DNA from 4 places in the Saccharopolyspora gregorii genome. Region 2 is predicted to be linked to each of the others. Evidence: riboswitches for the same ligand, from Rfam matches in the RefSeq annotation. Region 2 holds a riboswitch; each other region holds the start of a gene.
The links. Region 2 has a riboswitch for cobalamin ahead of H1226_RS12185 (hypothetical protein). Riboswitches for the same ligand answer to the same signal wherever they lie in the genome.

Region 1 (7,128 bases), 1.2 Mb from region 2:
CGAACCAATAGGCAAGCTAGCGTCATCTGGTTGTTTAGATGGTCGTCTAACTAAGGAGAGGTCATGTCACGGATGCAGCTCGCCCTACGAGTCGGCGATCTTGAAGGATCGATCGCGTTCTACTCGAAGTTGCTCGGTAGCGAACCAGCCAAGCTCCGGCCCGGCTACGCGAACTTCGCCATTGCCGAACCGCCGCTGAAGTTGGTCCTGCTGGAAGGCGAACCCGGCCAAGACACCGGCCTTGATCACCTCGGGGTCGAAGTGGACAGCACCGACGAGGTCAACGCCGCCACCGATCGACTCAGCGCACTCGGCTTGTTCACCGACGTCGAAGACGACACCACCTGTTGCTACGCCCGCCAAGACAAGGTCTGGGTGCACGGCCCCGGCCGGGAACCGTGGGAGGTCTACGTCGTCAAGGCCGATTCCGAAACCTTCGGCACCGGCCAACAGCAGCCGGAACCCTGCTGTACCGACGTCAGTGACGCACTGGCTTCCTAATCGATCACTGATTTCTGGGGCGCTTGCAGCCCCCAGACCCCAAGCGGTCTCCGGGATGGGGGATGCCGAATCCTGCCGTCGGTTCGACGCGGTGCGGGTGGGCGGCTCCATCCCGTCGACCGCCACAAGGGCTATCAGGCCGCATCAAGGGCCGTCCGCTCGAACGTGGCGGTAGGCACGTCGGTGCCCCTTGACCCGGCCTGATCGGACTACGCCCGGTCGACGGGATGGAGCCACCAGGCCGCCCCTCATGCAGGGAGAGACCCCACTACCCGCCGGTTCCGGGCGCACGCGCAGGGCGGACCCCACTACCCGCCGGTGCCGGGTGCTAATCGTCTCGCAGCGATCGCAGGCACGGACGGGCGCGTTGCCGAACACGGTGTGTCTCCCCGGAACCGGTCGTGGCGCGCGGCGAACTGACCCGATGGCGACACGAGCCCCGCCCAGCGTCAAGCAGCAGGAAAACTTTTCGGCCGGACCACACTGCATCCCCACATCCTCGGGAAGCGGTCCGGCCGAAAACTTTTCCTAGGCGCTGCTTGACCCTGCACGCGCCTCGTGTGGTCCCGCCATCAGTTCGCCACACCCCACGATCTCCAGGGAGCCACACCGTGCAGTTCCTCATCCACGCCGTCCGTACCTGCGAACGCTGCGAGACCCGGTTTCGTTGCTGGCAACACCTCGCGCAGCTCTGCGACGATTGCCGACCCGCGCCGCGCCCGGTCGGACAGTTGGCCCTGTTCCCACCCCGTCAGGCACGTGGCGAACGCCAGCTCACGCACTGAGCGGGCACGCGGCACGGCCCGCCGCCCGACAGGGTGGCGGGTCACCCCCGCAACCGGGCATCACCCAGGCCGTCCACAGGCCGTGAGACAGTCGGAAACCCCCTGTTCAAGTCAGTACCACTCGTAACCGTTCGCACTGGTCAGAGCACCCGCGCGGACATTGCCACACGTCAGCGAACCCCGGTGATAAGAACGGACCGTTCGTCCGAACTCGTGGGACGGGCGGTCCGTTCACCCCGACCATCCTGAGGTGAACGGACCGTTCGTCCGACCAGATGGGACGAACGATCCGTTCACTCGGCCCCCGCACAGAGACGATCTCGCCCGGTCGCGGGGTGAACGGACCGTCCGTCCAGCTCTAGTGGACGAACGGTCCGTTCACTCCACCCGCACGACCCGGGTGGACGGCTCCTCCGGCCGATGTCGTGGACGAACGGTCCGTTCACCCGGTGCGGGCCGAGTGCCGGGTCCGCCCGTCACCAGGTACCGGTCCACGAGCAGGTTGAGGCCGGTGCACAGGGCCACCAGCAGGCCCGCGGGCACCAGCACGGCGCACGGCTGCAGGAACAGCGCCTCCTGGTTGCGCTCCACCAGCACCGCCCAGTCCGCGGTGGCCGGGTCGATCCCGAGGCCGAGGAAGTTCGCCGAGGCCACCAGGTACAGCACCAGGCTCAGCCGCCCGCCCGCGTCCACCGCGACGGGCCCGAGCACGCCGCGCCCGACGTAGCCGAAGTGCACCCGCCACCACGATTCCCCTTGCAGCGCCATGGCTTCCACCACCCCGCGCCGCCGGGCGCCGAGCGCCGCGCTGCGCACGATCCGCACCACCGCGGGCAGCTGCAGCAGCGCCACGGCGACGACGAGCGCCGCACCGGTCCGGGTTCCGGTCGCGGCCAGCACCATGAGCACCAGCAACCCGGGCAGCGCCAGCACCAGGTCCAGCCCGCGGGTCAGCCACCGGTCGATCCACCGGTGGGGCTGCCCGACGGCGGCCAGCGCCAGCGGCACCCCCACCAAGTAGGTCAGCAGCAGCGCGCCGCCCGCCAGCACCAGCACCGAACCGCCGCCGTGCAGCGCGAGGGCCAGCACGTCCCGCCCGAGCACGTCGGTGCCCAGCGGGTGGTCCGCCCCGGGCGGCAGCAGCGGGACGTTCGCGGCCCGCACCGATCCGCCGCCCGGCAGCAGCCCGGCGAGCACCGGCCCGGCCAGCGCCGCCAGCAGCGGCACCCCGAGCAGCAGCCACCCGGCGGCGCGGCTCACCGCGCACCCGCCCGGAACCGCCGCGCCACCAGGTCGATGACCAGGTTGATGCCGATGGTGATCACCGCGAACAGCAGCGCGTAGCCCTGCACCACCGGCAGGTCGCGGGCCTTGACCGCTTCCACGAATCCGGAGCCGATCCCGCCGAGCGCGAACAGCGCCTCCACCACGACGACGCCGCCGAGCAGCCCGTCCACGGTGCGCGCCAGCTGCTGCAGCACCGGCCCGATGGTGTTCGGCAGCACGTGCCGCAGCACCACGTCGCGCTCGCCGAGACCGGCGCGGCGCACGTGGGTGGCGTACTCGGCGCCGTTCGCGGTGACCACACCGGTGCGGACTTGGCGGGCGAGCGCGCTGAGCTGCTTCGCGGCGAGCACGCCGACGGGCAGCACCAGCACCGCGGGCTCCGTCACCAGCGACCACCCGGACAGCCCGCCCGCGGTGGCCGGCAGCCAGCCGGCCCGCACCGCGAACACGCCGACGAGCAGCAGCGCCAGCGCGAACTCGGGCACCGAGTTCAGCAGCACCACCACCGAGTTCACCGCCCGGTCGAACCGGCTCCCGGCGCGCAGCCCGCTGCGCACGCCGAGCCACCCGGCCAGCGGCAGCACCACCAGCAGCGTCAGCGCGGTGAGCAGCGCGGTGGTGGCGGCGTTGCGGGTGATCTCGTCGAGGACGGGCCTGCCGGTGCGCAGCGAGGTGCCGAGGTCCCCGTGCAGCATCCCGCCGGCCCACTGCGCGAACCGCGTCCCCCACGGCTGGTCGAGCCCGAGCCGCCGCCGCAGCACCTCCAGCTGCCCGGTGTCGGCGTGCTCGCCGAGCACGACCTGCGCCGTGTCGCCGGGCAGCAGCGCGGTCAGCGCGAACACGCCGACGGCGACCGCGGCGATCTGCACCAGCGCCACGCCGAGCCGGGGCAGCACCGCGGCGGACGCCCGCGCGGCGGGCGCGATCAACCCACGCTCACCCGATCGAAGCGGGCCCAGTCCAGCGAGTTCGGCGGCGCGCCCCGCACCCCGGCCACGGAGGTGGCGGTGGCGACGTTCCAGCCGCTGAAGCCCCACACCACGTTGCCGCTGCTCTCCCGGGCGAGCCGCTGCGCGCGCACCAGCAGGTCGGCTCGGCGGGCGTCGTCGGCGGTGGCCAGCGCCCGCCCGTAGAGCTCGTCGAACTCGGCGGAGCGGTACCCGGTGTAGTTGTTGCTCCCCGCGTCCGAGGTCATGCGCTGCCCGAGGAACGTCGGCACCGGCAGCGCCGCGGTCCGGGACAGCGAGGCGACGCCGTGCTCCTTGATGTCGGAGAAGTACGTTTCGGCCGGCCCGATCCGCGGCGACACGCGCATCCCGGCCTCGCCGAGCTGCTGGGCGATGAGGCTGGCGGCGGATTCGAAGTAGGGGTCGACGGAACTGGTCTGCAGTTCCCAGCTCAGCCCGTCGGCCCCGGCTTCGCGCAGCAGCGCCCGGGCGGCGTCGACGTCGCGCGCGGGCGCGGGCAGGTCCGGCGGGTAGTACTTCAGCCCGGCGCCGAACAGGTCGTTGCCGAGCCTGCCCTGCCCGCTGAGCGCGATGTCCAGCAACGCCTGCCGGTCCAGCCCGGCGCGCACCGCCTGCACCAGCCGCGGATCGGAGAACGGCGGCCGGTCCACCTTGAGCAGCAGGGCCTGCATGGTGCCGAACGGCGCCGAGTGCACTCGCGCCCGGCCACCCTGCTCCAGCAGCCGGACCGAGTTGGCGCTCACGTCGTGCGCGTAGTCGACCTGCCCGGACAGCAGCGCGTTAACCCGTGCGCTCTCCTGCTCCATGAGCACGAATTCCAGCTCGGCCGGGGTGGCGGGCCCGGACCAGTGCCGGTCGAAGCGGGCGAACACGGCGGTCCCACCGGGTTCGAAGGAGACGAACCGGAACGGGCCGGAGCCGACGGGGGCGGTGAAGTCGGTGGTGCCCGCGGGCACGATCTCGGTGGCGGGCGCGCCCCACGCCGACGGGAACTCGAAGTTCGGCGCGCCCAGCACGAGTTCCAGTTCGGTCGCCGAGATCGCCCGGCTGGCGCCGAAGTCGACGTCGGCGAAGTGCGAAGCGGACTGGGCCGCGGTGGCGTCGTCGGCGATGCGCCGGTAGGTGAACAGCACGTCCTCGGCGGTCACCGGCCTGCCGTCGTGGAATTCGGCCGGGCGCAACCGGATCCGCCACCGGGTACCGGTCGGGTCGGGCTGCCAGCTCTCGGCGAGCCGCGGCACCACGCTCATGTCGTCGGCGTAGCCGACGAGCGTGTCGAACAGCGCCTTCGCGCGGGCCTGGTCGACGAACAGCGAACCGGTGTGCGGATCGAGCGATTCGGTGGCGCCACCGGCGGGGAACGCCAGCCGCAGCCTGCCCGCGCTCGCCCCGGAACCACCGGCGCAGGACACGAGGGGGACCGCGGCGATCGCTCCGGCCACGCCCGCGAGCAGCCGCCTGCGACCGATCACGCCGCTCACGCGGCGCGGGCCGGTTCGGGAACAGCGGGGAAACCGGGCGTGTGCGGCGAATCCGGGTGCACTGCGTACCTCCTCCGGGGCTCCGCGACCCCGTGCGAATCGGTACGACGGTGCCAGTCTCCTGGCTCGCGGATCGACGTCGCGCCCGGCCTTCCCATCGGCTGCCCGACAGTGGCGCTGGTGGACGCGGCTCCCCGTTCACAGTGGCGGGACCGCACCGGATTCGCACCGGTTTCCTGCACACCGTCGCATTGGAACGACTCGTCAACTTTTCAGCCCGCGTCGTGCCTTGTCAAGGAAGTGTGAACCGCTCGGCATCACGTCACCGCGGGTCGCGGTGCCGTCGCCCACCGCCCGCGCGCGGCGGAGCGCCCGCCCGGCCTCCTCCGGAGAACGGTGCAGCACCCGGCGGGCGAGCGGGCGAGGGGATTCCCGCGTTCGGCAGCGGGGAGCGCGCGGAACCGCGGCGGCCGCCACCGCACCGGGCAGACTCACCGGCACCCGCCGACGACGACGAGGAGCCGCCATGCCCACGCCCGGTTTCCCACCTGGAACCCTGGACGCCACCGGTTATCCGATCTGGCTGTCCGAACTGGACGTGCCGGGCCCGAACCACACCGCGCACCTGGTGCGCGACCTGGAACCGGCGCGGGCGCTGGAGGTGCTCGGCGCGGACCCGGGTTCCGCCGCGGCGTGCACGCTGCCCGAGCAGCGGCCGGACGAGTTCACCTCGCTGCCGCGCGCGGCGCTCGGCGATCCGCAGTGCCTGTCGGTGCTGCTGGCGACCCGCATCGGCGGCTGGACGCTGGTGTTCGACGACGCGGGCACCACCTTCCAGGTCGGCGGCCTGGACACGATGCGCGCACTGCTCGGCGGGATGCGCACCGGGGACTGGTCCGCGCTGCAGGAGCCGGAGGTCCCGCGGCCCGTCCCGGGAGCACCGGCGGAAGCCCTCTCCGCGTCCGGCGGCCCGGCGATGACGTTGCACGCCAACATCAGCGGGTTGCTCAGCCTCGACTACGCGGTGGACGGTTCGCGCGCGTACCGCACGACTTCCGACGACCTCGACCACGAGACCGCCGAACCACCGGCCGAGGTGCGCGCCGCCGCCGCGGCCGCCGGCATCGTGGAGCGCGCCCACCTGGAGCCGGGCGAGACCGACGAGGCCGCGGTGACCCGCATCGGCTGCGCGCTGGCCGGGGTGACGTGGACGATGGACGACCTGCGGGCGGCTCCGCTGGTGGCGGTGGCGCTGACCTGAGCGCCCGCGCCCCGCGTTCCCCTCGCGCGGTTCCGGGGGCGCGTCGGCGGATTCCGCAGCGGGTGGTCGCGCAATGGTGGGAAGCGCAGCGGGTGGAACGGCAGCGGGTGGAAGCGCAGCGGGTGGTGCCACGACCGGGGATTCGGATCCGGGGAGACCTACCACCGACCATTCCGTCCACTGTGGACGCATTTTGCAGTCCGGCTGTTCCGGAGAGCCGGACACGCTCGGAGCCGGAAGTCCGCTCACGCGGGGAAGACCTCCACCCGACCGCGCAGCGGGACGGAATTGTCGGTGCCCTGGGGCAAGGTGCCGAGAAGAACCGAACCGACTGGAGACGACGATGCCCGAACCCGCCTTCCCCGCCGCAGCACTGGATCCCGAGGGCCGCCCCGCGTGGATCACCGAACTCGGCGCGGAGGACCCGCACCAGATCGTGCACCTGGTGCGCGACCTCCAGCCGCGCGAAGCGCTGGAAGCGCTCGGGGCACGGCTCGCGCACGCGCGCCCCTGCACGCTCCCCGAGGAGCGGGCCGACGAGCACTCCTCGCTGCCGCGCACCGCGCTCGGTGAGACCGACTGCGCCTCCGCGCTGCTGGCCGGGCGGATCGGCGGGTGGACCTTCGTGTTCGACGACGCGGGGCACACCGATTCGGTCTCGAACGAGCAGGGCGGGCTCGAATCCGCCGCGCTCGCCCTGTCCCGCACCGGCGGGGCGGCGCTCAGCCTGGCGCACAACTTCGACGGACCGTGCTGCGGCCTCGAATTCGCCGAGGACGGCGCGGAGGTGCTGTGGACGAACTCCGACGACCTCGAAGGCTCGCTCCCCGAGCTGCCGGACCGGA
Region 2 (7,128 bases):
CGCCGAGCTCGCCGCCCTCGAAACCAGCCTGTCCTGACCTCCCACCCGAAAGGACCGACATGACCGCGCCGAACCGGCCGATCATCCTCACCGCCGCCCCCGTCGGCTTCGCCGCGGACGGGTCGGTGGACCTGGCGGCCTCCCGCCGCATCCTCGAGTTCATCGCCGCCTCCGGCACCGACGGGGCGTTCGTGCTCGGCACCACCGGCGAATTCCCGTCGCTGACCGAGCAGGAGCGGCACGACCTCGCGCGGCTGAGCCTGGAAGTGCTGCGCGGCAAGCGGGTCGTCGTGCACGTCGGCGCGCCGAGCGCGTTCCAGGTGCGGGCGCTGATCGCCGACGCCCGCGAGCTCGGCGCCACCTCGGTCGCGGTGCTCACCCCGTACTACCTGCCCGCCGGGGACGAGGCGATCGTGGAGTTCTTCCGGTCCGCCACCGCCGACGCCGACGGGCTCGACGTGTACGCGTACCTGTTCACCGATCGCACCGGCAACGCCGTCGGACCGGAGCTGCTGGGCCGGATCGCCGCGCTGCCCGCGGTCGTCGGCGCAAAGATCAGCGGGGAGACGCTGGACGCGGTCGCCGCCTACCGGCACGCGGTCCCGGCGGATTTCCAGATCTTCACCGGTGGTGATCGGGACATCGCGCGGGTGACCGCGCGCGGCATCGACGGCGTGGTCTCCGGGGTCGCCTCGGTGCTGCCCAAGCCGTTCGTGGCGGCCGCCGACGCCGTCGCCGCCGGGGACCCGGACGCGGTGTCCCGGGCGCAGGACGGCGTCGACCTCGCGGTGGAGGCGGTGCGCGGCGACCCGGAGCGGATGAAGGCCGGCCTGGCGCTGCAGGGAGTCGACGCGGGCACCAGCCGGATGGCGCTCGACCCGGTCGGCGCCGCCGGCCGCGCGGAACTGGAACGCGCGGTCGCCGCCCATGGCTGAGCGCGGCGGGCGCGTGTGCGTGCTCGGCAGCGCCAACGTGGACACCGTGGTCCGGGTCGAGCGCAGGCCGCTGCCGGGGGAGACGGTGCGCGGTCTCGGCCGGGACCGCTTCGCCGGCGGCAAGGGGCTGAACCAGGCGGTGGCGGCCGCCCGGATGGGCGCGACCGTCGACTTCCGCGCGCGCGTCGGCGCGGACGGCGAAGCGGACTTCCTCGCGCGGCGGCTGGCGGCCGACGGGCTCGACCTGTCCGGCGTGCTGCGCACCTCGGCGCCGACCGGCACCGCCGACATCACCGTGGACGCCGCCGGGGAGAACACGATCGTCTTCTGCGGCGGCGCGAACGACGAGTTCACCGGGCTCAGCGCCGCGGACGGGGCGGCGATCGCGACCGCGGACGTGCTGCTGCTGCAAGGCGAGGTGCCGGTGCCGGTGCTCGTCGAAGCCGCCGGGCTGGGCCGCACCGTCGTGCTCACCCCGGCCCCGGTGCGGGCGTTCCCCGCCGCACTGCTCGACGCGGTGGACGTGCTGGTGCCCAACGAGCACGAGGCCGCCGAGCTCACCGGTGAGCGGGACCCGGCCACCGCGGCGCGCGCGCTGTCCACCGGCGGGCGGTCGGTGCTGGTCACGGTCGGGGAGCGCGGAGTGGAGCTCGCCGCCGACGGCCGCTCGCTCGGGCGCGTGCCCGCCGTGCCGGTGTCCACCGTGGACACCACCGGCGCCGGGGACACCTTCGCCGGGGCGCTCGGCGCGCTCCTCGCGGAAGGGGCCGCGCTGCCCGAAGCCGCCCGGGTCGCCGCCGCGGCCGCCGCGCTCAGCGTCACCAGGGCGGGCGCGGGCGGCATGCCGCACCGGCACGAGGTGACCGAGCTGCTGGCGGCGACCACTATTGTCCACGGTTGACGATGTGATCGAGGGAGGATGCATGTCCGACTCGCTCGTCCGCGCGGATTCGCTCGGGGAGCGGCTGGCCCGCACGCTCCGGGACCGGATCGTGCGCGGGGAGATCCCGCCGGGCACGCACCTCGTCGAGGACTCCGTGGCGGAGAGCTTCGACGTCAGCCGGGGCCCGGTCCGCGACGCGCTGAAGCTGCTGCGGCTGGAGAACCTGGTCGAACCGCAGCGCCGCGGGGTGCACGTGGTCGGGCTGAGCGCCGCGGACGTCCGCGAGCTCTACGCGATCCGGCAGGCCATCGAGACGCTCGCCGTGACCAGCGCCATCGGTCTCGGCGAGCAGCGCTCGGAGGCGGGCATGCTCCGCGGGCTGCGCGGCATGTCCGAGACGGCCACGCCGCCCCGGGCCGCCGAGTTCGCCGAGCACGACCTGCGGTTCCACCGCGGCATCTACGAGGCCAGCGGCAACCGTAGGCTGCTGACCATCTGGCTGCAGATCGAGCCGCTGTTCGCCAGCATGCTCGCGGTCACCAACAGCGAGGACGAGGACCTGGGCCCGGTGTGCACCGCGCACGAGCAGCTGCGGTCCTCGATCGCCGACGGCGATGCGGGGCGCGCCACCTCGCTGCTCACCGCGCACCTGGCGGGCTCCGAGGAGCGGATGCTCGCCGCGCTCCAGCGCATCTGGGCCGCCACTTCCTGACACCCACGCGGAACCCGGCTCCTCGCCACCGGCGGGGAGCGGGTTCCGCGCGCCCGGAACACCCCGAGAGAGGAACCATGACCGGTCACATCGTCAGCTTCTACGACCTCAACGACATCACCGAGGCGTCGTTGCGCGAGCACCTGCCGGACCTGCCCGGGCTGCGGATCACCGAGATCGGGCCGGCGCAGGACCCCGCCGACCACCTGGACGCGCTGGCCACCGCGACGATCGTGCTGGCCCCGCTGGAGAAGGAGCGGCGGATCGGCGCCGAGCTGCTGGACGCGATGCCGCGCTGCGAGCTCGTGCAGTCCGTCGCGGTCGGCTTCGACGGCGTGGACCACCTCGCCGCGGCCGAGCGCGGCATCCCGGTGGCGAACCTGCCCGGGTTCAACGCCGACGCGGTCGCCGACTGGACGGTCGGTTCGCTGCTGTTCCTGCTGCGGCACTACGCGGCCGGGCACCGCAAGGTGGAATCCGGCGGCTGGGGGCCGGAGGGGTTGCGCGGCCGCGACCTGGCGGCGCTGACGGTCGGGATCCTCGGCTTCGGCAACATCGGCCGCGCGGTGGCCCGCCGCCTGGACGGCTTCGGCGCCCGGGTGGTGGTGCACGACCCGGTGCCGTCCGAGCCGGGCCGGGAGTACCTGCCGCTGGCCGAGGCGGTGGCCGCGTCGGACGTGCTGAGCCTGCACCTGCCGCTGAACACCGCCACGCACGGCCTGGTCGGCGACGAGCTGCTGGCGCGGATGCGGCGCGGCGGCTACGTGCTCAACGCGGGGCGTGGCGGCGTCCTGGACGAGCGGGCGCTGGTGCGGGCCCTGGATTCCGGGCAGCTGGCGGGCGCGGCGCTGGACGTGTTCGAGCAGGAACCGCTGCCCGCGGACTCGCCGCTGCGGGGCCGCTCGGACGTGCTGCTCAACCCGCACACCGCGGGCGTGACCTGGGACGCCTACCACAACCTCCGCGGGAAATTGTTCGCGAAGCTCGCCGCCGTGCTGTCCGGGGAGCGGCCCGCCGACGTGGTCAACGGGGTCGAGCCGCGCCCCCGCTGAAGTTGGCGGGTTCTCGTCATCGGGAGCCGTTTTCGGGGCCGGGGCCGCCGGTGGTCCGGGTCCGCTCGGGGCAGCCGGTGCGCCGGGCCGGTCGCTCGATTCCTGGGCGGTACGGCCGAAGCCGCGTTGCTGCCGGAGCCACTCGCTGGACGCGCGGGACATGATCGACGCGTCCAGCGGGGAGGGCGCGAGTTCTCCGGATCGACCCGATCCGGACCGGATCAACGGCAGGCGTGATGAGTGTGAACGAGAAGGTTGCGGTGCCCCGCATCGGCGCGGTTCGGCTCGGTTCGGTCGGCTTGGCCGTCGTCGCCGCGCTGTCGCTGGCGGGATGCGGCGGCGTGCAGGTCGACTCCCCGAAGGACGCGAGCGGGGAGAAGCCCTGCGACCTGGTGCCCGAGCAGACGGTTCACGAGCTGGGATTCCACCTGGGCGGCAAGGAGGACGCGGGCGCGTGCACCTGGAGCACCCCGCGGGACAGCGTGCGGCTGGAGGTCGGCGTGGTCGCGGACCGGTCGCTGCAGGACTTCCAGGACGCGGCCGAGGAGTACTCCGACTTCGGCGAGCTGACCATCGGCGGGCACCCGGCGGTGCGCGCGAACTCCGGCGACCCGAAGGCCGACGGCACCTGCGAACTGGTCGTGGCCGCCGATGCGGACCAGGCGGTGTCGGCGAAGTCGAAGATCCCCAGCGGTGCCACCGCCGACCCGTGCGAGCTGGCGGAGCGGGCCCTCGACGCGGCCGTCCCCTCCTGGCCCGCCGCCTAGCCGCCGGGCGCACGGCGAGGTCGCGGTGATCCCGCGTCCGGTGGGGTGGCAGCACCGGGCGCGGGAGCCGGAGTCGCCGATGTCATATTCGCGAACGGCGATGCGTGCGCCGGTGTCCGCCACCTGCGGCGACACCGGTTCCGCCGACCGCGGTGCGGGTTCCGGGCGGTGGCCGCGGCCTTGACATCGGCCACCGGGGCTGCGAACTTCTGAGCCGTTCGAACGACGGTGTGCAGGAAGCCGGTGCGAATCCGGCGCGGTCCCGCCACTGTGAGCGGGGAGTCGTCCTCCACCCGAGCCACTGCCGGTCCCCGGCGGGAAGGCCGGAGGCCGGTGCCGATCCGCGAGCCAGGAGACTGGCACCGTCGTGCCGATTCGTGCGGGGTCGCGGAGCCCCGGAGGAGGTACGTGGTGTCGCGCATCGCCGCATCGCGCCGGGAAGTCCGGCAAACCGTCCACATCGGACACTAGTCGTCCCCGCGGGTTCGTCCCGCCGCTGTGCGTTCCGTTCCGGTTCCAGCTCGGGGAGACACGTGCGTCCTGCCACCACCACTGATCAGTCCTACGTGGACTCGCTGGTCGAGTCCGCGCTGTCCGGTCACGTCCGCGATGCGGGCGGGAACGGCCCGGCGGAGCTCTCCGCCGCCGTCGCGTTCCTGACCGTGCAGGCCGCCCGGCACACCGGCCGCGGCACCGGCTACACCAACACCGTGCTCAGCGTCCGGATCGCCGACGCCGTCGGCTCGTGCGCCGTCGAACCCGGCGCCCTGGACGAGGACGCGGTGCGCGACGCCGTGGGACGCACCGCGGCCGAGCTGCTGCGGCACCCGCTGCTGCCGGTTCGGGTCGCGGCGCTGGACGCCTACCTCGCCGCGCTCACCCCGCACCCCGCGCACCCGCTGTCCCGGCAGGTGGTGATCCCGGCGGGCGACTCGCTGGCCAAGTCCACCGCCCGCGCCCGCGCGGTCGCCGCGATCACCGCGGTCCCCGATGGCGGCCGGGTCGCGGTGATCGGCGTGGTGAACTCGCTGCTCGCCGCGCTGCGGGACCGCGGCCTCGACTACGTGCCCTGCGACCTCAAGGGCGGCCGCACCGAGTGGGACGAGCCGATCCGCACCGACCACGCCGCCGCGATCGACGGCGCGGACGCGGTGCTGGCCTCCGGCATGGTCCTCGGCAACGGCACCTTCGACGACATCGCCGCGACCTGCGCGGCCCGCGACCTGCCGCTGACCCTGTTCGCGCAGACCGGATCCGCGGTGCTGCGGGAACTGCTCGGCGGCCCGGTGCGCGCGCTGTCGGCGGAGCCCTACCCGTTCTTCTGGCTCTCCGGCGAGGACACCACGATCCACACCTACGAGGCCGCCCGCGCCACCGAGGTCGTGCGGTGACGGGTCGCGCGCCCGCCCGCTGCGACTCGGCCCTGGATCTGATCGGAGGCACCCCGCTGCTGCGGGTCGCCGCGCCGATCGCGTTCCCGCACCCGGGTTTCTGGGCGAAGCTGGAGAGCACCGCGCCGGGCGGCATGAAGGCCCGCGCCGCGCACGCCATGCTCACCGGGGCCCGGGCCCGCGGAGAACTGCGCCCCGGCGGGACGGTCGTCGAGTCCACCAGCGGCACCCTGGGCATCGGCTTGGCGTACGTGGGGACCGCGCTGGGCCACCCGGTCGTCGTGGTCGCCGACGCGGAGCTCGACGGGCAGACCCGCGCGCTGCTCACCGCGCACGGGGTGCGGGTGGAGCTGGTGCGCGACCCGCACCCGGTGGGCGGCTGGCAGCGCGCGCGGCTGGACCGGGTGCGGGAGCTGCTGGCCGAGCTGCCCGGGGCGTACTGGCCGGACCAGTACAACAACCCGGACAACGTCACCGGCTACCGCGCGCTCGGCCACGAACTGCTGGACCAGCTGCCGGACGCGCAGGTCGTGGTGTGCAGCGTCGGCACCGGCGGGCACAGCGCCGGCATCGCGCGGGCGCTGCGCGAGCGCGCCCCCGGGGTGCGGCTGGTCGGGGTGGACGCGGCGGGGTCCGCGGTGTTCGGCGACCCGGTGGCGAAGCGCCTGATGCGCGGCCTCGGCAGCAGCATCCACCCCGGCAACGTGGACTACGCGGCGTTCGACGAGGTGCACCTGGTCGGCGCGGCGGAGTCCGTCGCGGCCTGCCACCGGCTCGCCGCCGGCGCGTTCGTCACCGGCGGCTGGAGCACCGGCGCGGTGGCGCTGGTGGCGTCCTGGTGCGCCCGGGAGCTCGGCGCGGACCAGGTGGCCGCGGTGTTCCCGGACGGGCCGCACCGCTACTGGGGGACGATCTACGACCCGGACTTCCTCGCCGCGCAGGACTTCCCGGAACCCGCCGCCGAACCGGTGGACGCGGACGGCATACCGTCCGAAGTGGACAGCAGAACGACGTGGAGGAGGTCGCGCAAGGTGGTCGATCCGTGTGCCCGGCGAGCCGACGGCCCGGCGGAATGCCCGGTCTGCGAGGTGCGGCCGTGAACCGCGCCGCGTTCGCCCGGTTGTCCCCGGCGGCGAAGCTGCTGGTGATCAACCAGTTCGGCATCAACGTCGGCTTCTACATGCTGATGCCGTTCCTGGCCGCGTACATGAGCGGGAACCTCGGCTACGGCGCCGCCGTGGTCGGGCTCGTGCTCGGGGTGCGGAACCTGAGCCAGCAGGGCATGTTCCTGCTCGGCGGCACCGCGGCGGACCGGCTCGGCTGCCGGCCGATGATCATCGCCGGTTGCGCGCTGCGCGTGGTGTCGTTCGGCCTGTTCGCCGTGTTCA
Region 3 (7,128 bases), 1.4 Mb from region 2:
TCCGCCGCCGGTTCGCGCGGCGCCGGGACTACGCCGGTCCGGTGATCTTCTCCGTCGCGCGGGTGACTCCGAACCGGCTGCGGCGGGCCGAGGAGATGGGCGCCGAAGGGGGGACGGGTGATCCGGTGGAACTGCTGGAGCGGGTCGCCGCCGTGGCCCGCAGGCTGCGCGAACACCGGCCGGTGCCGCCCGTGCGACCGTCCGAAGTGGACTTGGTCTGATGCTGCCGCCGAGCGGTTTTCTCCCGATGCATCACCTGATCAGGTAACGACGTTCGGCCGTTGTGGACGATGACCGGGCCGTGATCGGCTCCCTCCGCGACACTGGCACGAGCCGGAGGCGGGCCGGTCACCCCGACCGCGCCGCAGGGGCTCCGGGGGATGGAGAGCAGCGGGATGACACGCACACGGCGGACCCACACCCGGTGGTGGTCGGCAGCCGGAACACTCGCCGCGGCCGCGCTGGCCACTGTCGCGATCACGACCCCCGCCGGGGCCGGGACCGCCGCCGACGAGCCCGCCGCCGCGCCGATCAGCACCCGGATCGTCGGCGGCGAGTACGCCAGCACCAGCGAGTACCCGTGGGTCGTGTACCTCACCGACTCGGCGGGCAACCAGTTCTGCGGCGGCACCATCGCGGCCGCGAACAAGGTCATCACCGCCGCGCACTGCGTCACCGGGGGTGCGCCGCCGGAGATCACCGTCGTCTCCGGCCGCGACGACAAGAACAGCGACGAGGGCACCGAGACCGCCGTCCGGGACGTGTGGGTGCACCCCGACTTCCAGAACGCCAGCAGCGGTGCCGACGTCGCCGTGCTCACGCTGGACCGCGACGTCACCGCGACCCCGCTGCCCATCGCGACGGCGGGCGACCTCCCCGAGTACCGGCCGGGCGGAGCCACCACCGTCCTGGGCTGGGGGACCACCACCGAAGGCGGCTCGCCGTCCAGCACGCTCCGCCAGGCGCACCCGCCGATCACCAGCGACCAGGACTGCAGCCGCGCCTACGGCGGGCAGTACGACCCGCGAGGCCAGGTGTGCGCCGGGCTCCCCGGAGGCGGGGAGGACAGCTGCCAGGGCGACTCCGGCGGACCGCTCGTGGCCGGGGACAAGCTGATCGGCATCGTGTCCTGGGGCAACGGCTGCGCCCGCCCCGGCCAGCCCGGCGTCTACACGAGGCTCGGCGCCTACCACGACGAAGTCCAGGCCCAGCTCCGCTGATCCCCCCCCACCACCGAGGCGCACGGCCCGTTCGACCGCACCGCGCGGTCGAGCGGGCCGTTCTGCTGCGGGGTCAGGCCGCGACGAGACCCGCGGAGATGGTGAGGAAGGCCGCCGCGCTGATCACGTCCAGGGAGCGGGCGAAGCGCGGGCGGCGCAGCCGGTCGGCGATGCGGGCCGCGCCCAGCACGATGGTGACCTCCCAGATCGCCGCCAGCACCAGGAACACCGCGCCCAGCAGCACCAGTTGCAGCGTCGGGTTCGCCGCCGAACCCACGAACTGCGGCAGGAAGGCCAGGCTGAACAGCAGCATCTTCGGGTTCGTGATGTTGCTCAGCAGGCCCTGCCAGAACGGCCGGGTCGTGGCGCCGCCTCCGGAGAGGCCGTCGCCGGTCTCGGCGCGGGTGAGCCACAACCCGCGCACGATCATCGCGGCGAGGTACACCAGGTACGCGGCGCCGGCCCACTTCAGCGCCGCCAGCACCGCCGGGTGGCTGGTGATCACCGCGCCGAGCCCGCAGATCACCAGCGCCACCTGCAGGATGCTCGCCGCGTGGATGCCCGCCAGCGCTCGCAGCCCGGCGCCGATCCCCTGCCGCAGCGACGTCCGCAAGATCAGGAACGCGTCCACCCCGGGCGTCAGCACCACCACTGCGCTGGCGAGCAGGAACGCCGGCAGGGTCGTGGGGTCCAGCAGCATGACGAGTTCGCTCCTTGCCTGGTCGACGCGCGCGCGGAGGCGCCGGTGAGCGCGCGGCCCACTGGTCGAGGTTTCACCGGATCGGGGGTGATCTCGGTTCCGCGTCGTCGCGGGCACCGGAGATCTTGACTGAGTGGGCGGGACGAACCACCTCTGCCGAAGCAGTGTTCCGAATTTTTTCCCGCCTAAGTCCATCTTAACGAAAAATTATCATGAGCCGATGTGAGCTCGCCCTCGTCATCCCGGCGTGATCGGGCCGCTACCGTGTGCCGCCGAACGACGCCGCACGTCCAGGAGGCAGCCGTGCCCGACCGATCCAGCCCGCTCGCCCGGATCGCCGCCGGAGGCGCTGCCGCCGCCACCGCGGCCACCGCCGCGCTCGCCGCACCGGCCGCCGCCGACCCCGCGCAGGAACGCGTGCTCGGCGGCACCGACGAACGCGCGGCGCCCTGGGTGGTCGCGCTCACCGACCAGGCCGGGCGCCAGTTCTGCGGCGGCACCCTCGTCACCGAGATCAAGGTGGTCACCGCCGCGCACTGCGTGGACGGCCACGACGCGGCGGAGCTGCGCGCCGTCACCGGCCGCCCCGACCTGCGCACCACCGGCGGCGCCGACACGCCCGTCGGCGACGTCTGGGTGCATCCCGAGTTCCGCGACGTCACCGGCGGGCACGACGTGGCGGTGCTGACGCTGGCCGCACCGGTGCGCGAACGACCGCTGCCGATGGCCGGGGCCGACGAGACCGCCCGCTACCGGCCCGGCACCCCGGCGCGGGTGCACGGCTGGGGGCGCACCACCGAGAACGGGCCCACCTCGGCGACGCTGCAGTCCGTCGAGGTGCCGATCAGCGCGGACGCCGACTGCCGCGCCGCCTACCCGGGCTACGAGCCGGGGACGCGGGTCTGCGCGGGCCCGCCCGAAGGCGGCCGGGACGCGTGCGCCGGGGACTCCGGCGGACCGCTCGTCGCCGACGGCAGGCTGATCGGCGTCGTCTCCTACGGCACTGGCTGCGGACGTCCCGGAACACCCGGCGTGTACACCCGGATCTCCGGGGTCGCCGACGACGTCGCCGCGCGGCTCTGAACCCGGCGTCCCGCACCGCGGGACGGGCCGGTGCCGCCCGGTGCTCGCGCCGCGGCGGTGCACCGGTCGCCGTGCGCAGCACCGACCCGCTCCGAGGCCCGCGCGCCCGGGCGCGCGGGACGTGGTGTGCGCTACTTCCACCGCAGGTGACCCCGGGTGTCGTAGCCGGAATGTGATATCCCGTTGGGGTGACCCTGCAACCGCTCGCCACCGCCGTCCACCGCGCCTACACGGCCGACCTCGACGCCGAGGACTTCTACCGCATGCTCCGCTTGCGCGTGGACGTGTTCGTGGTCGAGCAGCAGTGCGCCTACCCGGAACTGGACGGCCGGGACCTGGAGACCACCACCAGGCACTTCTGGATCGACTCCGCCGACGGCTACGTGCTCGGCTACCTGCGCCTGCTCGAAGACCCCGACGGCACCTTCCGCATCGGCCGCGTCGCCACCGCCAAGGACGCCCGCGGCCTCGGGCTCGGGCGCAAGCTGATGCGCGCCGCGCTCGCCGAGATCCAGCGCGCGCCGGCGACGCTGTCCGCGCAGACCTACGCGCTGGAGTTCTACCGCGGATTCGGGTTCGAACCCTCGGGTGAGGAGTATCTCGAAGACGGCATCCCGCACGTCGACATGCACCGATACCCGGGTTCGCCGCGCTGAGCGAGCCGCGCCGGTTCCTCGCCCGTCGCGGGGATGCGACGATGCTCGCTGGTCCCAGCCAGGGCAGGTCAGGAAACCGGTGCGACACCGGTGCGGTCGGCGCCACTGTGACCGGGGAGCGGATCTCCCCCGCGAGCCACCGGGCGCTGCCGCCTGGGAAGGCCGGAGTTCCGCGCTGATCCGGGAGCCAGGACACTGCCTCGCCCAGGCGCAGCCGACATCGGGGCGTCCGAGACCCGAGGAAGGAACACCTGGCATGACTGCTCCCGCGAGCCCGCGGTACCCGTTCACGGCCGTGGTCGGGCACGACGACATGCGGCTGGCGCTGCTGCTCAACGCGGTGCACCCGCGCATCGGCGGGGTGCTGGTGCGGGGTGAGAAGGGCACCGCGAAGTCGACGGTGGTGCGCGCGCTCGCTTCGCTGCTGCCCGCGCTGGACGTCGTGCCCGGCTGCCGCTTCGGCTGCGAACCGCGGCGACCCGACCCGCGGTGCCCGGACGGCCCGCACGCCGAGGTCTCCGGGACGACACGCCCCGCGGAACTCGTGGAACTTCCGGTCGGCGCCACCGAGGACCGGCTCGTCGGCTCACTCGACCTGGAACGCGCGCTCACCGAAGGCGTCAGCGCCTACCAGCCCGGGCTGCTGGCCGCGGCGCACCGCGGCGTGCTCTACGTGGACGAGGTCAACCTGCTGCACGACCACCTGGTGGACCTGCTGCTGGACGCCGCCGCGATGGGCCGCGCGCACGTGGAGCGGGAAGGCGTGTCGGTGACGCACGCCGCCTCGTTCCTGCTCGTCGGCACCATGAACCCGGAGGAGGGCGAGCTGCGCCCGCAGCTGCTCGACCGGTTCGGCCTCACCGTGCAGGTCGCCGCCTCCCGCGACGTCACCACCCGCACCGAAGTGGTGCGCAGGCGCCTCGCCTTCGAAGCGGACCCGGCCGGCTTCGCCGAGCGGTGGGCCGCCGAGGACGCCGCGCTCGCCCGCCGCATCGCCGACGCCCGGTCCACAGTGGAATCGGTGCGGCTGCCCGACGCCGAGCTGCGGCGGATCTCCGCGCTGTGCGCCGCGTTCGACGTGGACGGGATGCGCGCCGACCTGGTGCTAGCCCGCACCGCCGTGGCGCACGCCGCGTGGCGCGGCGCCGACGAGGTCGCCGAAGCCGACGTGGAGGCCGCGGCCCGGCTCGCGCTGCCGCACCGGCGCCGCCGCGACCCGTTCGACGAACCCGGCGTCGAGGAGGACCAGCTGCAGCAGGCCCTCGAAGACGCCGCCCAGCACGCCGAGCAGGAACCGGCCGACGACCGGAACGCCGGCGACGATCAGGACTCCGCCGACGATCAGGACTCCGGCGACGAACCGCCGGAAGGTCCCGACGACGGCCCCGGCGGAGGCGGTGGTGGGGCGCCCGACGGCGGACCGGACGACGGACCCGACGGGCCCGGTGGCGGCGAAGCCCCCACTCCGCCGGACTCGCCCGCGCCGAACGGCGACGGCGGTTCCCGGCGCGAGGACGGCCCCGGCCAGGCTCCCGCGAACAAGCCCCCGGCCGCGCCCGCGCCCGCGTTCCGCGCCCGGCTGCTCGAAGTCCCCGGCGTCGGCGAAGGCGCCCCCGGCCGGCGGTCCCGCGCCCGCTCCCGCAGCGGGCAGACCGTTCGGGCCTCCACAGTGGACGGTCATGGCGTGCACCTGCCCGCCACCCTGATCGCCGCCGCCCCGCACCAGCGCACCCGCGGCCGCAGCGGCCCCGGCCTCGTGCTGCACCGCGACGACGTCCGGCGCTCCGTCCGCGAAGGACGCGAAGGCAACCTCGTGCTCTTCGCCGTCGACGCCTCCGGCTCCATGGCCGCCCGCGAACGCATGTCCGCCGTCAGCGGCGCCGTGCTCTCGCTGCTGCGCGACGCCTACCAGCGCCGGGACAAGGTCGGCGTGGTCACCTTCCGCGGCGACCAGGCCGAACTCGCGCTGCCGCCCACCTCCTCCGTGGAGATCGCCGCCACCCGGATGCGCGACCTGCGCACCGGCGGCCGCACCCCGCTCGCCACCGGTCTGCTCAAGGTCCACCAGGTCATCGGCACCGAACGCACCCGGGACCCGCGGCGGCGCCCGCTGCTGGTGCTGCTCACCGACGGCAAGGCCACGGTTCCCGCCGGTGACGGCGGAACCGGGCGCGCCCGCGCGAAGCGCGCGGTGCAGGACTCCATGCGCGCCGCCGGACTGCTCGCCGGGCTCGGCGTCGCCTCCGTCGTCGTCGACTGCGAGCAGGGCGTGGTGCGGCTCGGCCTCGCCGCCAAGGTCGCGACCGCGCTCGGCGGGGCCTGCCTCCGGCTCGACGAGCTCTCCGCCGACGCCGTCGCCGGAGTCGTCCGCGCCGCCCGCGGCACCACCGCCGGCGCAGCTTGATTCCGATTCGATTACGACACCGGCCGGGCGGAGTAGGAATATCCCGATGTAGTTGGTAAGGTGTTCTTCGTCCACCTGACCCCCAGGGGTGGACCACGAAGCGCCCTCGCGCTCCCGATGACCCCCAGGTCGGTCGAGCGCGGGGGCGCTTTCTATTGCTTGGGGGGTCGTGGTCGTTTTGCTCGGGGGGCGGGTGGCGGAACCTCAGCTGTTCCCTCGCTGCGGGATCGTTTTCACCGGTGGCTCCGCCACAGGAGAAAACGCTGTCCTCGCGAGGAAACAGCTGAGAACCCGCTGCGGTGCCGGTTGCTCGGGTGGTCGGCAGGTCAGCGGCTTCGCCGCTGAGAGGATCAACTGATCAACTGATCAATCGGTCGACTGGTTGGGGTCGGTCGGTGGTGGTGAGGTCTGCGACAGCGGGGTGGGGTGGTCCTGGGGGTGGCTTAGGGTCTGGGGTCATGCCTCAGGGAAAGCCGAACGTCGTTCCGCAGGACGGTCTCACCACGCGGCAGCGTCGCAACCGTCCGCTGCTGCTCGTGCACACCGGGGAGATGAAGGGCAAGTCCACCAGCGCCTTCGGGCTCGCGCTGCGCGGCTGGAACCAGGGCTGGTCCATCGGGGTGTTCCAGTTCGTGAAGTCGGCGAAGTGGAAGGTCGGCGAGGAGAGCGCGTTCCGCGCCCTGGGCAAGCTGCACGACGAGACCGGTGAAGGCGGCCCCGTCGAATGGCACAAGATGGGCGAAGGCTGGTCCTGGGCCCGCAAGCAGGGCAGCGAAGAGGACCACGCCGCCGCCGCGCTCGAAGGCTGGCGGGAGATCGCCCGCCGCCTCGGCGAGGAACGGCACGGCATGTACGTCCTCGACGAGTTCACCTACCCGCTGCACTGGGGCTGGATCGACGTCGGCGAAGTCGTCCGGACGCTGCGCGACCGGCCCGGCCACCAGCACGTCGTGATCACCGGCCGCAACGCTCCCCAGGAGCTCGTCGACGCCGCCGACCTGGTCCTGGAGACCACGAAGGTCAAGCACCCGATGGACGCCGGGCAGAAGGGCCAGAAGGGCATCG
Region 4 (7,128 bases), 1.0 Mb from region 2:
CACGCCGCGGCGCTCCAGCACGGTCAGGTCGCGGCGCACGGTCTCCGTGGTCATGTCGAAGCGCGATGCGAGCGCCGCCACGTCGACCCGGCCTTCCTTCCGCGCCAGCTCCAAGATCGCCCAGTGCCGTTCCTCGGCGTACATCCGCGTCTCGCTTCCCGCCCCCGTGAAGTCCCCGCCCGGCGAGGCTACCGGCGACGATCAGCGCGGCACAATGGCGGGATGTTGTTTCGTGTTGCTTCGAGTGGCATTCGGCGGAACGGCCGCCGGTTGCCGTCCACCGGCGCTCCGATCCGGTGATCTTTTCACTCTACGCACTCAATTGATCACTTTCAGTATACGGTGGCCTGGTGTCAACAGAGGACATTCCGCCGGCGGTCTGGCGGAGCGCGGAAGTCCGCGACGCCCTGGCGGTGCGCGACATCGGCACGGTCTACCGGGTGCTGCGCGAGCACGGCGTCTCGCAGAGCCGCATCGCCCAGCTCACCGGGCAGGCCCAGAGCGAGGTCAGCGACGTGCTCAACGGCCGCGCCGTGCGCAGCTACGAGTTGCTGGCCCGGATAGCCACCGGGCTCGGGATACCGCGCGGCTGGATGGGCATGGCCGGGGAACCGGACCCGGCCGCGGAGGGCACCGACCCGGCGGTCGAGGAGGACGAGAAGGCGAAACGCCGCCGCTTCCTGTCCTACGCCGGTTCGCTGGTGCTGGGCGCGGAGGTCGACGTGTCCGGCTCCGCCGACCTGTTCGCCGCCGAGCTGCGCCGGTTCGGCGAGCTGCCGCCGACCCCGCCGGGCCGGGTCGGCAGCTCCGACGTCGCGGCGCTCGACGTGCTGATGGGTTCGCTGCGGCAGATAGACCAGCGCTACGGCGGAGTCGGCCAGTACGGCACCGTCGCGGCCGCCGCCCGGCGCGCCGAGCGGATGCTGGAGGCCTCGATGAGCGAGGCGGTGCGCAGCGACCTGCTGGGCGCGCTGTGCAAGCTGCACGCCACCGCGGGCTGGACGGCGGTGGAGAACGGGCTGCTCGCCAGCGGGAACGCGCACTACGGGCGGGCGCTGGACTTCGGCCGGGACGGGGCGGATCCGCTGGCGATCGCGCGGACGCTGTACGCGGCGGGGCGCGCCGAACTGGACTTCGGCGATCCGAACTCGGCGCTGAAGCTGTTCCAGCTGGGGTCGATCCGGGCCGAAGCCTCGCCGCTGGTGAGCTCGGTGCTGCAGCTGAACTCGGCGTGGGCTGCGGCGCACGGCGAACGCCGCGGCTCGGTGCGGCGGATGCTCGACCAGGGGCGCGCGCTGCACGCCACCGCCGAGATCGAGGCCGACTACCCGATGTTCCGCTGGTTCGGGGAAGCGGACGTGCTGGGCTTGACCGGCTCGGTGCAGCTGGTGGTGGGCGAGCACGAATCCGCGGCGCTGCACCTGTCCCGGGCGGTGGCCGCCCGCGCGCCCGGGGAGGTGCGGTCCGCGGTGTTCGAGCTGGCGAGCCTGGCGGAGGCGAAGTTCGCGCTCGGCGACCACGCGTCGGCGGTGCGGCACGGGCGCCGGGCGGTGCTGCTGGCCGGCGGGGTGCGCAGCGCCCGGCTGCGCGGCAGGCTCGCCGGGCTGCGCCGCCGCTGCGCGGAGCTGGTGGGCGCGCGCCACGCCTGGCGCGACTGCGCGGAGGAGCTGGCGCTCGGCATCGACGGGGTCATCGCACCCCGGCCGGTCCCCCGCTGACGGTGCGGCGGACCTCCGGCGGAACGGCGGGAGGAAGTGGCCGTGCGGAAGGAGGTCCCGGCGGCGCGAGGTGCGCCGCCGGGACCTCGGCTCAATCCTTCGCGGTGATGCGGTCCGGCGCCGGCGGCACCACGTCGGGGTGCTCCGCCAGGTAGCCCAGCAGCGCGTCCAGGTCCACCGGCCCGCCCGCGACGTCGGTGCCCTCGGTGAAGCCGCTGAACCCGTCCCCGCCGCCGGCGAGGAAGTTGTTCACCGCCACCCGGTACGGCGCGGCCGGGTCCACCGGTGCGCCGTCGAGGGTGAGCCCGGAGACCTTCGACCCGATGGGCGCGGACCGCGAGTACTCGTAGTGCAGGCCCGCCGACACCTGCAGCACGTTCTCGCCCTCCGGGCTCCACTGCTGCTCCAGCACGTCCCGCAGCTGCGCGCCGGTGAGGGTCATGGTCTGCATGGTGTTGCCGAAGGGCTGCACCGCGAACGCTTCGCCGTAGGTGATGACGCCGTCGCCTTCGCCCGCCGGGGAAGAGGCGTGCGGCAGGTCGGCGCGCACCCCGCCGGGGTTGGTCAGCGCGAGCTGCGCCCCCGTGTCGCGGGTGGCGGCGAGCTGCGCGTCGGCGATGACGCTGCCGAGGCCGGATTCCCCGGACGGCGCCGGGGTCTTCAGCAGGTCGCCGGTGGCGGTGCCGACGGCGCGGTTCGCGATCGGCGCCGCCTTCGCGCGGGCTTCCTCGACGAGCGCGGCCGTCTCGGCGTCGGGTTCGACGTCGCGGGTCACGACCTCGTTGCGCGCGGTGCTGCTCTCCCGCACCACTTCGCGGGTGTCGCGGTCGACGCGCAGGTCCAGCACCGACAGCAGCCTGCCGTAGGAGGCGCCTTGCACGAGGGGACGCGGGTCGCCCGCCGGGTCGGTGGCGGTGCAGGTGTACTGCTGGTGGCTGTGCGCGCTGAACACGGCGTCGACCTGCGGGGAGACCTGTTCCGCGATGCGGCTCGCGGGGCCGCCGGGGGTGACCTGGCAGGAGTTCGGGCCGCCGCCGTCGGCTTCATCGCCCTGGTGCAGCAGCACGACCTGCGCCTTGACGCCGAAGCGCTCCAGCGCGTCGGAGGTGCGGTCGATGGCTTCGACCTCGTCGCCGAACCGGAGTCCGCGCACCGCTTCGGGGCTGACCACGTCGGGCAGGTCCTGCAGGGTCGCGCCGATCACGCCGATCGGCACCCCGCCGGAGACCTGCACGGTGAACGGCAGCAGCGCGGGGGCACCGCCGTCCTCGAAGGTGACGTTGGCGCCGAGGTACGGGAAGTCCGCGCCGGCGAAGGAATCCCGGAACTCGCAACCGTCCTGCGGGTGGCAGCCGCCGGTCTGCAGCCGTTGGAGTTCCTGGTAGCCCTCGTCGAACTCGTGGTTGCCGACGACGTGGCCGCGCACGTCCTGCGAGTTGAGGAAGTCGACGGTGGGTTCGTCGTGGAACAGCGCGGAGTTCACCGGCGAGGCGCCGACGCTGTCGCCGGTCGAGAAGACCAGCGAGTTCGGCACCTCGTCGCGCAGCCGCTGCAGGTGGGTGGCGAGGTAGGCGGCGCCGCCGGCGTCGACGGTCCGGCCGTCGTCGAGCTCGATCTGCCCGGAGGACCCGGTGGGCGGTTCGAGGTTGCCGTGCAGGTCGTTGAAGGTGATCAGCCGGACGTCGGTGGTCGCGGGCGGGTCCTGCGGCGCGGCGCCGGCGGTGGCCCCGGTGGCCGTGGCCGCGGTGGCCAGTGCGGTGGCGGCGACGGCGAGTCCGCGTCGCACGCGGTGGGCACGCATGGTTCGGTCTTCCTCCCAGGTGGTGATCTCGGGAGGCAGTCTGCCCGGGCCCGCTGCCGACCACCACCGATTCCGCGTCACACCTCGCGGTCGTGCGGAGCCGCCCGCGGCCGGGCAGGATGCGGCCGAGGAGTGCGCGGACGACTACCGAGCGCCTCCGCACCGGCACCGCCACGCCGATGATGATGGGGTCCGGATCACCGCCGAACCCAAGATGTAGTGTGGCGCCCGCTGATGGTTCGCCGGTCCGCCCGGCGTGACAACAGGGAACCCGGTGCGAATCCGGGACTGCCCCGCAGCGGTGAACGGGAACGACCGCCGTCACCACCTCCCGGTGGTGCAGCACTGGACGCTCGGCGTCCGGGAAGCGACGGCCAGTAGGCCCGGTGCCGAGCACCGGTCGCCCGTGAGTCCGAAGACCTGCCATCGGTGCGCGCACGAGGGGTGCGCGCCGTCCGGGACCTCGCGGGAGGGTCGTGGGACGAGCGGTGCCGTGCGCGCCGCGGGTCCTGGCGCGTTCCGAGGAGTTCCGGGCAGGTGTCCGAGCTTGCGAGGAGAGAGCCAGTGACCGAGTCCACGACCCGGCCGTCAGCGACCGCGGTGGTACCGGCAGGAGTGCGGGTGCTGCGGCGCGACGGAACCGTTTCCGGTTGGGACGAAACGAAGATCTCCGTGGCGTTGACCAAGGCGTTCCTGGCGGCCGAGGGGGATTCGGCCGCGTCGTCGTCGCGGTTGCACCAGGTCGTCGCGGAGTTGACGGAGCAGGCCGCGCAGGGAGTGCTGCGCCACGCCGGCCCCGAGGGCCTGGTGCACATCGAGCAGATCCAGGACGTGGTGGAGCTGGCGCTGATGCGCGGCGGGCACCACGGCGTCGCCCGCGCCTACGTGCTCTACCGGGAGGAGCACGCGCAGGCCCGCGAAGCCGAGGCGCGGCGGACCGAGGACGCCGCGCCCGTCCTGGAGATGACCGCGCCGGACGGCACCCGGGTGCCGCTGGACTGGGAGCGGGTGTCGACCGTCGTCGAGCAGGCCTGCTCGGACCTCGACGACGTGCGCGCCGACCAGGTGCTGCGCGAGGTGCGGCGCAACGTCTACGACGGCATCAGCTCCGCGGAGCTGGCCGAGTCGCTGACGATGGCGGCGCGCACCTTCGTGGAGGCGGAGCCGAACTACTCGCTGGTGACGTCGCGGCTGCTGCTGGACAAGCTGCGCCGGGAGGCGCTGAGCTTCGTCGCGGGCGAGCCGGCCGAGGCCGACCAGGTGCAGATGCGGGACCGCTACGCCGGTTACTTCGCCGACTACGTGCGCCGCGGCATCGAGCTGGAGCAGCTGGCCCCGGAGCTGGCCCGCTTCGACCTGGAGCGGCTGGGCGCGGCGCTGGACGCGGACCGGGACATCGCGTTCGGCTTCCTCGGCCTGCAGACGCTCTACGACCGCTACCTGCTGCACGAGGACGGGGTGCGGTTCGAGCTGCCGCAGGCGTTCTTCATGCGGGTCGCGATGGGCGTGGCGCTGCGCGAGGACGACCGGGAGGCGCGGGCGATCGAGTTCTACGACCTGATCTCCTCGTTCGACTTCATGTGCTCGACGCCGACGCTGTTCAACGCGGGCACCACCCGCCCGCAGCTGTCGTCCTGCTTCCTGACCACTGTGGACGACGACCTGCACGGGATCTTCCACGGCATCAGCAACAACGCGCTGCTGTCGAAGTACGCGGGCGGGCTCGGCAACGACTGGACCCCGGTGCGGGGCACGGGCGCGCACATCAAGGGGACCAACGGTTCCTCGCAGGGCGTGGTGCCGTTCCTGAAGATCGCCAACGACACGGCGGTCGCGGTGAACCAGGGCGGCAAGCGCAAGGGCGCGGTGTGCGCGTACCTGGAGACCTGGCACGTGGACGTCGAGGAATTCCTCGACCTGCGCAAGAACACCGGGGACGACCGGCGCCGCACGCACGACATGAACACGGCGAACTGGGTGCCGGACGAGTTCCTGCGCCGGGTCGAGGCCGACGAGCCGTGGACCCTGTTCTCCCCGGACGAGGTGCCGGACCTGCACGACCTGTACGGCACCGCGTTCGCGCAGCGCTACCGGGAGTACGAGGCGGCCGCCGAGCGCGGTGAGCTGAAGGTGTTCCGCCAGGTCCGCGCGGTGGATCTGTGGCGCCGGATGCTGACGATGCTGTTCGAGACCGGGCACCCGTGGATCACCTTCAAGGACCCGTGCAACCTGCGGTCGCCGCAGCAGCACGCGGGCGTGGTGCACTCCTCGAACCTGTGCACCGAGATCACGCTGAACACGAGCGAGGACGAGGTCGCGGTCTGCAACCTCGGTTCCATCAACCTCGCGCGGCACGTGACGGCCGAGGGCCTGGACGTGGAGCGGCTGCGGCGCACGACCCGCACGGCGGTGCGGATGCTGGACAACGTCATCGACGTGAACTTCTACACGATCCCGGAGGCGCGGGCCTCGAACCTGCGGCACCGCCCGGTGGGCCTGGGCCTGATGGGCTTCTCGGACGCGCTGTTCGCGCAGCGCATCCCGATGTCCTCGCAGGCGGCGGTGGAGTTCGCGGACCTGAGCATGGAGCACATCAGCTTCCACGCGATCGCCGCGTCCTCCGAGCTGGCCGCCGAGCGCGGGCGCTACGAGTCGTTCGAGGGTTCGCTGTGGAGCCGGGGCGTGCTGCCGATCGACTCGCTGGAGCTGCTGGCGCAGGCCCGCGAGACCGGCGTCGACCTGGACCGTTCGTCCACACTGGACTGGGACGGGCTGCGGGAGCGGGTGCGCGCGAACGGCATGCGCAACTCGAACGTGCTGGCCATCGCCCCGACGGCGACGATCTCGAACATCTGCGGCGTCGGCCAGTCCATCGAGCCGCTGTACCGGAACCTGTACGTGAAGTCGAACATGTCGGGCGACTTCACCGTGCTCAACGCCGACCTGGTGCGGGACCTCAAGGCCGCCGGGGTGTGGGACGAGGCGATGGTGCAGGACCTGAAGTACTTCGACGGCGACCTGGCCCCGATCGACCGGGTGCCCGCGGAGCTGAAGTCGTTGTACGCCACCGCGTTCGAGATCGAGCCGCGCTGGCTGGTCGAGGCCGCGTCCCGCCGCCAGAAGTGGATCGACCAGGCGCAGTCGCTGAACCTGTACATGGCGGCGCCGAGCGGCCGCAAGCTCGACGAGCTGTACCGGCTGGCGTGGCGCAAGGGCCTCAAGACCACCTACTACCTGCGGTCCAGCAGTGCGACGCACGTGGAGAAGTCCACGCTGCGCGGCACCGACGGCAAGCTCAACGCGGTCTCCCCCGCCGCCGCCCCGGCCCCGGCCCCGTCGCCGCAGCCGCAGGCGTGCGCGATCGACGACCCGGACTGCGAAGCCTGCCAGTGACCGCCCCGTTCCCCTTGGAGGACTCATGACTTCCGTGCACACGACCGACGCCACCGGGCTCGGCGAGATCGACCGCGGCGCGGGCCGGATCAACGTCGACGACAAGGCGATGATCAACGCGCAGGCGGACGTGAACCAGCTGCTGCCGCTGAAGTACGGCTGGGCGTGGGAGAAGTACCTCGCCGGCTGCAACAACCACTGGATGCCCACCGAGGT

Region 1: linked by a shared signal. The riboswitch ahead of H1226_RS17505 (ABC transporter substrate-binding protein) and the one ahead of H1226_RS12185 (hypothetical protein) in region 2 are both predicted to bind cobalamin.
Region 3: linked by a shared signal. The riboswitch ahead of H1226_RS06280 (putative cobaltochelatase) and the one ahead of H1226_RS12185 (hypothetical protein) in region 2 are both predicted to bind cobalamin.
Region 4: linked by a shared signal. The riboswitch ahead of H1226_RS07990 (ribonucleoside-diphosphate reductase subunit alpha) and the one ahead of H1226_RS12185 (hypothetical protein) in region 2 are both predicted to bind cobalamin.

Annotation. Positions count from the first base shown of each region.
Region 1 is NZ_CP059556.1:4,047,677-4,054,804, forward strand. It holds gene H1226_RS17490 (ArsI/CadI family heavy metal resistance metalloenzyme) at 64-501, shown strand; gene H1226_RS17495 (ABC transporter permease) at 1,665-2,546, opposite strand; gene H1226_RS17500 (ABC transporter permease) at 2,543-3,502, opposite strand; gene H1226_RS17505 (ABC transporter substrate-binding protein) at 3,499-5,013, opposite strand; cobalamin riboswitch at 5,117-5,283, opposite strand; gene H1226_RS17510 (hypothetical protein) at 5,549-6,283, shown strand; gene H1226_RS17515 (hypothetical protein) at 6,627-7,128, shown strand, end outside.
Region 2 is NZ_CP059556.1:2,827,173-2,834,300, forward strand. It holds gene H1226_RS12155 (Ldh family oxidoreductase) at 1-37, shown strand, start outside; gene H1226_RS12160 (dihydrodipicolinate synthase family protein) at 60-935, shown strand; gene H1226_RS12165 (ribokinase) at 928-1,836, shown strand; gene H1226_RS12170 (GntR family transcriptional regulator) at 1,859-2,530, shown strand; gene H1226_RS12175 (2-hydroxyacid dehydrogenase) at 2,608-3,582, shown strand; gene H1226_RS12180 (DUF3558 domain-containing protein) at 3,825-4,349, shown strand; cobalamin riboswitch at 4,561-4,728, shown strand; gene H1226_RS12185 (hypothetical protein) at 4,883-5,740, shown strand; gene H1226_RS12190 (PLP-dependent cysteine synthase family protein) at 5,737-6,840, shown strand; gene H1226_RS12195 (MFS transporter) at 6,837-7,128, shown strand, end outside.
Region 3 is NZ_CP059556.1:1,431,726-1,438,853, forward strand. It holds gene H1226_RS06255 (hypothetical protein) at 42-221, shown strand; gene H1226_RS06260 (S1 family peptidase) at 396-1,220, shown strand; gene H1226_RS06265 (LysE family translocator) at 1,294-1,920, opposite strand; gene H1226_RS06270 (S1 family peptidase) at 2,224-3,003, shown strand; gene H1226_RS06275 (GNAT family N-acetyltransferase) at 3,192-3,659, shown strand; cobalamin riboswitch at 3,729-3,857, shown strand; gene H1226_RS06280 (putative cobaltochelatase) at 3,916-6,063, shown strand; gene cobO (cob(I)yrinic acid a,c-diamide adenosyltransferase) at 6,522-7,128, shown strand, end outside.
Region 4 is NZ_CP059556.1:1,804,938-1,812,065, reverse strand. It holds gene H1226_RS08005 (DeoR/GlpR family DNA-binding transcription regulator) at 1-144, opposite strand, end outside; gene H1226_RS08000 (helix-turn-helix domain-containing protein) at 351-1,718, shown strand; gene H1226_RS07995 (bifunctional metallophosphatase/5'-nucleotidase) at 1,810-3,519, opposite strand; cobalamin riboswitch at 3,738-3,961, shown strand; gene H1226_RS07990 (ribonucleoside-diphosphate reductase subunit alpha) at 4,084-6,912, shown strand; gene H1226_RS07985 (ribonucleotide-diphosphate reductase subunit beta) at 6,938-7,128, shown strand, end outside.